Linked DNA regions of Paraflavitalea devenefica. The protein of the gene in region 1 interacts with the protein of each later gene in a pairwise test. Links are inferred from orthologs where the notes say so. Each region holds a gene or a part of one and is shown in the gene's direction. Other genes may lie near its edges.

The links. The genes of interacting proteins can lie anywhere in the genome.
Region 2: the proteins of ftsA (region 1) and HB364_RS02515 interact in binary tests that used the Escherichia coli proteins (3 or more experiments, as listed by UniProt). The link is inferred for Paraflavitalea devenefica from one-to-one orthologs.

The regions. Positions count from the first base shown.
Region 1 is NZ_JAARML010000001.1:68,111-72,605, reverse strand. The notes cover bases 463-3,294. They hold ftsA (cell division protein FtsA), read left to right. Parts: upstream 463-1,101; coding sequence 1,102-2,487; downstream 2,488-3,294. Other genes in these bases: ftsZ (cell division protein FtsZ), read left to right, coding at 2,648-3,294; HB364_RS00270 (hypothetical protein), read left to right, coding at 463-997. Outside these bases: more of HB364_RS00270, read left to right, coding at 1-462; more of ftsZ, read left to right, coding at 3,295-4,495. UniProt on the Escherichia coli protein: Essential cell division protein that assists in the assembly of the Z ring. May serve as the principal membrane anchor for the Z ring.
Region 2 is NZ_JAARML010000001.1:646,877-651,337, forward strand. What follows is about bases 599-3,396. They hold HB364_RS02515 (rod shape-determining protein), read left to right. Parts: upstream 599-1,383; coding sequence 1,384-2,409; downstream 2,410-3,396. Other genes in these bases: HB364_RS02510 (RNA polymerase sigma factor), read right to left, coding at 599-933; mreC (rod shape-determining protein MreC), read left to right, coding at 2,491-3,342; HB364_RS02525 (rod shape-determining protein MreD), read left to right, coding at 3,335-3,396. In the rest of the region: HB364_RS02505 (hypothetical protein), read right to left, coding at 1-346; more of HB364_RS02510, read right to left, coding at 382-598; more of HB364_RS02525, read left to right, coding at 3,397-3,868; mrdA (penicillin-binding protein 2), read left to right, coding at 3,939-4,461. UniProt on the Escherichia coli protein: Forms membrane-associated dynamic filaments that are essential for cell shape determination. Acts by regulating cell wall synthesis and cell elongation, and thus cell shape.

The DNA.
Region 1 (4,495 bases):
CTGTGCAGGATATGAGATCAGTATGACCAATGCCGAGGGGCAATGGTTCATGAATAAGAAAGAAGTGGTGGATATACTTACCGGCAATGGCGCTGTAGCGCTGAAGGGCCGGTCATTGAAGCGGTTTGACCTGCGCAGCATGGAAGAACGCCTCAAAAAGAATGTGTGGATACGGGATGCTGAATTGTTCTTTGATAACAACGAGGTACTGCAGGTGAAGATCGAGGAGCGGGAGCCGATTGCCCGCCTGTTTACAGTGACAGGCAACAGCTTCTATATTGACAGCAGTTGTGAAAGATTGCCGTTGTCGGAAAAAGTGTCTGCCAGGTTACCGGTATTCACCGGTTTCCCGACAGATAAGCTGCGGGTGGGCAGCGCTGATAGCACATTGCTGCAGCATATCAAGCAGGTAAGCCTTTTTATCGGGCACAATCCGTTCTGGATGGCGCAGATAGCGCAAACGGATATAGTGACGGATAGAAAGTTTGAAATGATACCCATGGTAGGGAACCATGTGATTGAATTTGGCGATGGTACAGACTTCGATAAGAAGTTTGGGCGCCTGCTCCAGTTCTACCGCATGGTGTTAAGTAAAACAGGCATGGATGTATATGAGCGGGTAAATGTTCAGTATGACCGCCAGGTAATAGGCGTAAAGAAAGGCGGTTATGTGAGCAGGGTGGATTCTGTACAGGCTGCACGCAGCATACAAAACCTGATGACAGCGGCACAAACAGCTTTAACGGATTCTGTAAACAGGCAAAGCGCACGGGCCCAGGAGGCCCTGACCTCGGTGAATAACTCACCGGCTAAAAACCCGACGACTGAAAAACCACCCATACCTGCGACGACGACTGTTCCGAAGCGAACGAACAATGTAACCCGGAAAAATTCACCTGTGAAAGACCAGTCCTATGAAACCTCCCGGAAACCTGTGAAGAAACCTGCTCCTGTGAAGAAACCACAACCGAAAGCCGTAATGCCGAAGAAGACATAGGCATAAAGGCAACAAGGTATTGAGGCAACGGGGAAGAACAGACCGTAACTATGAAACAGTAAAAGCAACTAATCAGTCATACCAACAACTAAAAACAGGATAGCATGAACAACGAGCAACAACCCATCATCGTAGGTCTGGATATCGGGACCACGAAGATCGCAGCGATTGCCGGCCGGAAGAACGAATTCGGCAAACTGGAGATCATCGGCTTTGGCCGTGCCAACTCCAACGGCGTGAAGCATGGACAGGTATTAAATATTGATGAAACGATTAAAGCCATACAGATGGCTTTGGACAATTGCTATACTTCGAACCCCAACCTGGAGATCAGCGAGGTGTATGTAGGTATTGCAGGTCATCATATCAAGAGCTTGCAGACCCGTGGAGATATTGTACGTCACCAAACCGAAGAAGAAATTACCCAGCGGGAAATTGATCAACTGATCTCCGACCAGTATAAAACGTATATCCCGGCAGGTGACCAGATCATTGATGTAATACCCCAGGAGTTTACGGTAGATAATTTCCAGAATATTCCCAACCCCATCGGGTATGGCGGTGTTAAAGTGGGCGCTAATTTCCACATTATCACCGGTGATAAGAATGCCATCCGCAATATCAGCCGCTCTGTAGAGAAGAGCGGGTTGATCACCAAGGACCTGGTACTGCAACCCCTGGCCTCTGCCGCAGCGGTTATGGGACAGGAGGACCTGGAAGCCGGTGTAGCCATCGTGGATATTGGTGGGGGTACCACCGACCTGGCTGTGTTTTATGAAGGCATCCTGAAGCACACAGCCGTAATCCCCTTTGGTGGTGAGAATATTACTAATGATATTAAGACCGGCCTGGGCGTGTTGAAAACACAGGCTGAGCAGATGAAGGTACAGTTTGGTAGTGCACTGGCCAATGAAGCCAGGGGCAATGCCTTTATTACAATACCCGGATTGCGTGGTATGCCTGCCAAAGAGATCAGCGTGAAGAACCTGGCGAATATTATACAGGCGCGCATGAGTGAGATCATGGATTTTGTGACCTATCACCTGAAGCAGGTAGGCCTGGATAACCGTACGCTAAATGGCGGTGTAGTATTAACCGGTGGTGGTTCGCAGTTGAGGCACCTGATCCAGTTGACAGAATATGTAACTGGGTTGAATGCCCGCATTGGTTTCCCTACGGAGCACCTGGCTGCCGGACATATTGAAGAGCTGGCCAAGCCGACTTATGCTACCTGTATCGGTCTTATTTTAAAAGGTTACAGCGATTATGAACATAACCGCAAGCAGTTTGAACACCGCTTCCGGAAAGTAGAAGTGCCCGAAACATTAAGAAAGGCAGCAGAGCCGGCAGAAACATTGGTTGCAGCAGCAGAAGAAGAAGAAACACAAGCAGAAAAGGTAAAGAACAGGAAAGGCATTAAAGATTTCTGGGGCAAGTTCAAGGACGGCATTATTGATCTGTTCAAAGAAGAAGAAGATCACGCATTATAAAGGCATGAATCTTGATTAGAACATTCAGCATACAATATGCTGGTTTCCTATGAAAGGTCACTGATTGGTACTTTTCATTTACTACTAACCTGTTAATTTTTAATGGTCTCCGGACGGGCTTTCAGGAGAGTAAGGCCTGGTGAGACAAAAAAAGAAAGCTATGATTCATTTTGATCTTCCGAAGGAAAAATCATCTATCATCAAGGTCATTGGTGTAGGTGGAGGTGGCAGTAATGCAGTGAACCACATGTTCGGTCAGCAGATTGACGGGGTTAACTTCATTATCTGTAATACGGATGCGCAGGCGATTGCTACGAGCAAGGTACCTAATAAAGTACAGCTGGGGCCGCACCTTACGCAAGGGCTGGGTGCGGGCGCCAATCCCGATATTGGCCGCCAGGCTACAGAAGAGAGCCTGGAAGAGATCAGGCGCATACTGGAGGTGAATACCAAGATGGCATTCATTACAGCCGGTATGGGCGGTGGTACAGGAACGGGTGGCGCACCGATCATTTCAAAAATATGTAAGGACCTTGGTATACTTACAGTAGGTATTGTTACTACTCCTTTTTCCTATGAGGGAAAGAAGCGCCAGTTGCAGGCCGAAGAGGGTATCCGGATCCTGAAACAATATGTAGATACCCTGCTGGTGATCAGCAATGATAAACTGCGCCACCAGTTTGGTAACCTGAAGATGAAAGAGGCTTTTGCCAAAGCGGATAATGTACTGGCCACCGCGGCCAAGTGTATTACCGATGTGATCAATAGCACCGGTCAGATCAACGTAGACTTTGCGGATGTATGTACCGTCATGCGCAACGGAGGCGTAGCCATTTTGGGTAATGCGTCTGTTGGTGGTGAAGGCAGGGCGCAACGGGCTATTGAAGAAGCCATGAACTCACCATTGCTGAATGACAATGAGATCAGCGGCGCCAAGTGGATACTCATCAATATCAACTCTGCCGAAGGTGAGCACGAGTTCACGATGGATGAAGTAGATATTATTCAAAATTATTTATTGAGCTCAGCCGGTGAAGGCACTGATGTGATCCTGGGTATGGGTTATGACAATACGCTGGGCGACCAGATCGGTATTACCCTGATTGCCACCGGTTTTGAGTACAAGGACCCCTTTACCAAAAAAGAGGAGAAGAAGGCCGCTCCGAAGAAGGAGGAAAAGATCGTATTGTCACTGAGCCCGCAACCGGAGCCTAAGACAACCCTGGTAAAGGAGGCGAAAACCGCTGCGCCTGAGCCTAAGAAAGAGAAGCCGGTAGTGGCGGAACAGCCTGTGAAGGAAGAACTTGCGCCGAAGCTGGTGGAAACGGAGCCAACTCCTAAGTTTAAGCCGTTGGTGCTTTTTACGAATGAGGACGATAGTAAAAATACTGTGGACAAAAAGAGCGTGGAAGAAAATACGGAGGAAAAGATCGAATGGGTACTTTCGCAGCCATCCAAATCTGCCGAAACACCCGCTAACGTATCCAGTCAGTCATCATCAGCAACTCAACAAAGTAGAAATAATTCTTCGGCGTCTGCAGCGTCCGGAGGATACCTGGCCAGGCCTACCAATATTTATGCAGAACCAAAGACAAATGAATCCATCCCTGATCACTCACCTGTGAAGGAACCAGTCTTACATACGGGTGCAAACACAACCCAGGAAGACGACACTTCCAACGACATGCAACTCGTATTTAAAGATGACATTCCAGCAGCGGCGGATGAGCCTGGGGCCCACCAACCTCACCCTATTGTTATAGCGAATGACGCTTCTGTTGAGGAGTCCCGATCCGGGAACGAAGCAGAAGAGCAAAAACGCCGGGCAGCAGAGAGAATACAGAAATTACGTAACCTGTCATTCAACATCAATGCTGCCGACCCTAACAATGAGTTTGAAACTGTGCCGGCTTACATCCGCCGCAATTTGGAATTGTACAATACCATCACGAACGTAGAGAACTTCTACAGCAATTACGAAGTCAAGGCTGATGAAAATAATAACGGA
Region 2 (4,461 bases), 580 kb from region 1 along the record:
CAGCAGGAGCCTCAAAAGGAAGCTTTTTATCCAGCTTGCTTAGCAGGGGCGAAAGAGCAGCTAACTCTTCCTGTGGGGTAAGCGTATCGCCCGAAGCCTTTACACGTTGCAGGATACTATCGGCCAGGTTATCAAAATACCCCGCCGGAACAGTAAACGGATTAGTCGTTACCCCCTGTAATACAGGTGGTAATGCCGCTTCTTCAGCCCTGATCCTTTCCATTACCCGGGCGGCCAGACCGTCAAAATAACCGGCCGGAACCTGGTAAGGAAGCTGCCGGTTGATCCGGGCCACTTCCGGGCTGATAGCTTGTAATTCGTTTAATATGTTGACACTGTGATCCATGAGCAATATATGAGACCGTTATTGTTAATGGAAGTTTAATGATTTAGTATATAATCCTCAATTTTTTTTACAGCATGGTGGTAAGAGGCTTTCAGGGCTCCTTCCGAGGTTTCCAGCACTTTGGCCATCTCCTCATAGGGCATTTCATCATAATATCTCAAACCAAATACAATTCGCTGTTTTTCAGGTAGTTGCTGAATAGCCAACTGGAGTTTCCATTCCAGCTTGGAAGCATCAAAATGCTTATCGGCCTTAATCTTGTTTTCCAGCCCGCTCTCCACATCTCCCAGGGGCACAGCACTGCGTTTCTTCTGCTGCTCCAGGAAAGTAAGGCACTCATTCGTGGCAATGCGGTAAAGCCAGGTATAAAGCTGTGAGTCCTCCCTGAAATTCTCCAGGGCATTCCACACGCGGATAAACACATTCTGCAATACGTCATTGGCATCTTCATGTTCTATCACCATCCGGCGAACATGCCAGTATAACTTCTCCTGGTATTTCCGGATAATGGACGTATACGCACTTTCTTTGGTAGCAGGATTACGGAACTGCACCAACAACTCACTGTCTTGGGTGGTAACCGCCATAGGTTAGCATTTATAGGTGGTTAGGTAAATAGCATGAATTCGAATAAAATTAACCCATTTGGTTTAAAACGTGCAGGTACTTTAAGAAAGTATTTACAAGACATAAAGGCACTGAGGCAACAAGGCAACGAGAAATTGGGAAGCCCTCACTGCCTTGTTGCCTCAATGCTAATGCCTTTTTGCCTCATTGCCTCTACAAAAATCTATCGAAATAAACATTGTAAAACAATTAACAGTGATATCACACGTTAGTGCAACAGCAGGCAACCGCAATTGTCAAATGCACAATCTCTGCCAACATAGTGGGTGAGGTACCCTAAACAGAATTCACACTTGTTGAAAAAATACTGTTCCGGTCGCGCCTCCAGCGGGATTACACTTTGTTAATTCGGATTATTTGCATCAATTTTGCAGGCATTATATTCATATCCAAAAATCTGACCTTTTAAAATGGGCTTATTCAACTTTTTTACCCAGGAGATCGCCATAGACCTGGGTACAGCCAATACCCTCATTATCCATAACGACGAAGTAGTAGTGAATGAACCGAGCATCGTTGCCCTGGATCGAAATAACCCCAAAACCGTACTGGCCGTAGGAAAGCGTGCATTAATGATGCACGAGAAGACCCATGAAAGCATCCGCACCGTTCGTCCCCTGAAAGATGGTGTAATTGCCGACTTCAATGCCGCAGAACTAATGATACGGGAAATGATCAAAATGATCTATCCCAAAAAACCTTTATTCCCCCCCAGTTGGCGTATGATGATCTGCATCCCTTCCAGCATTACGGAAGTGGAAAAACGTGCTGTACGTGACAGTGCGGAACAGGCAGGCGCCAAAGAAGTATACCTCTTACACGAGCCGATGGCAGCGGCACTGGGTATAGGTATTGACGTGGAAGAGCCCGTTGGTAACATGATCATTGATATCGGTGGTGGTACTACCGGTATTACCGTAATAGCCCTGGCAGGTATCGTTTGTGATCAGAGTATCCGGATTGCCGGTGACGAATTCACCGCCGACATCATGGAAGCCCTGCGCCGTTACCATAGCCTGCTCATCGGTGAGCGCACTGCCGAGCAGATCAAGATCAACATCGGCGCTGCCATGAAAGACCTGGACAACCCACCCGATGATATCCCTGTTAACGGCCGTGACCTGGTAACCGGTATTCCCAAGCAGATCATGGTAAGCTACCAGGAAATCGCCGAAGCACTGGACAAAAGCATCTTTAAAATAGAAGAAGCCATCCTGAAAGCGCTTGAAATGACGCCGCCCGAGCTGGCAGCCGATATCTACCGCCGTGGCTTATACCTTACCGGTGGTGGCGCCTTACTGCGCGGACTGGATAAAAGGCTTAGCCAAAAGATCAAACTGCCGGTGCATGTGGCCGATGATCCGCTGAAGAGTGTTGTACGGGGTACCGGACTGGCATTAAAGAATTATGAACATTATCCCTTCGTAATGCGATAAAAAATTCTAAAATCAGCATCGTGCTTCCCCACAGGTACGCTTTTTGAATTTAGAATACCGAATTATAAAACTTTACAGTAGGTGCGTAATATATTTCTCTTCATCAGAAGGTACTTTAACTTCCTGTTCTTCATGGTGATGCAGATGGTGGCATTATATATCCTGTTTCACTACAACCGTTTCCACGAAGCTGCTTTCATGGGCGTAGCCAGTGAGGTAACAGGCCGTGTCAATGAAAAATATAACAACGTAGAATACTACTTCAAGCTCAAAAAGACCAACGAAGCACTCGTAAAGGAAAATGAGCAGTTACGCAACCAGTTGCTCCAGAACTTCGAAACACCCGATACCACCAAACAGGTAGTCAGTGATTCCCTTTTCCGCGACACGCTGGGGCAAACCCGGAAATACCTGTTCCGCGCAGCCAAAGTGGTCAACAACTCCGTCAACTTCCAGAACAACTACTTTACCATTCACCGGGGTGAGAACCAGGGTGTAAAAAAAGATATGGGCGTTATCAGCCCTTCCGGTGTTGCCGGCTCTGTCATCTTTACCAGCAGCAACTTTGCTGTAGTCATGAGCCTGCTGCACAGCCAGAGCCGTTTGAGCGCCAAACTCAAGAAAAGCGGTGAAACCGGCCAGGTGTTGTGGGATGGGAAAAATGCCTCTTACCTCACCATGATCAACCTGCCCAAAAGCATGCCCGTAAATAAAGGCGACTCCATCATAACCAGCCAGTATTCCAGCCGGTTCCCACAGGGCATCCTGATAGGCATTGTGGCAGAAATAGTGGACGACAAATCCAGCAACTTCTACACCCTTAAATTAAAAGCCGCTACCGACTTTTATAATATAGAGCATGTTAACGTGATAGAAAACCTGCAAAAAGAAGAGCAAAAAAAACTGGAGGAAGCCATTAAAACCAATGAGTGATCTTGTTAAAAATATAATCCGTTTCGCTTTATTCATATTCATCCAGGTGTATGTGCTATTCCAGATACCGCCATTACACCGTTTCATTGTTCCCTACATCTACTTCCTGTACATCCTGTGGCTGCCTTTCCGCATTTCCCGTGGCACTTTAACACTGGTAGGGTTTCTCTTTGGTATGACCCTCGACTTCTTCACCAGCACGCCCGGTTTGCATGCAGCGCCCTGCGTACTGATTGCCTACCTGCGTCCCTTCCTGGTAAACATCCTCATCCCGCAGGAAGGCGCCGAGCAGAACTATAAATCGCCCTCCATCACCAGTATGGGATTAGCGCCCTATGCCACTTACATCCTTATTTTAACGTTGTTACACAATGCATACCTCGTATTTTTGGAATGGCTGCAGTTTGGTTCCTTCTGGTACTTCCTGGGAAAAGTATTGGCAACAACCGGCATCAGTTTATTGTTAATACTCATTACTGAACTACTTTTCTACCGTAAAGAAAAATTCAGGACCAACACTGCTTAAAACAATAAAAATTAATCATTACACTCACACTTAATTTGTACATTGATACAAGATTCATGTACGCTGTCCTATGGCTCTATTTAACCAATCCCGCAGTAATATTATCCGGCTCATCTTCCTGGGAATATTCCTCATTATATTGGTACAATTACTAAATCTGCAGGTAATCTCCGGCAAATACCAGCAGTTGGCCATGGACAATGCGGTATTCCCCAAAGTAAAATATCCCGACCGCGGTATTATCTTCGACCGTAAGAACAGGGCTATCCTCAATAATACCATCATGTACGACCTGGTGGTAACACCCAATGAATCCAAACAAACCGACACCTTTGCCCTCTGTGAAATTCTGGGAATAGATACTGCCGAATACAAAAAGAAAATACTGGAAGCACGTTTTAAAAATGGCCCTTACCGGCCCTCCATTTTTGAAGACCTGCTCACACCCGAACTGCATGCCCGGCTGGATGAGAACATCTGGAAATTTCCCGGCTTTGCCCTCGTGGAACGTCCTGTGCGGGTATATCCCTTCAACGCAGCAGCGCATATACTGGGTTACATTACGGAAGCAGACTCCCCCATCATCAAACGCT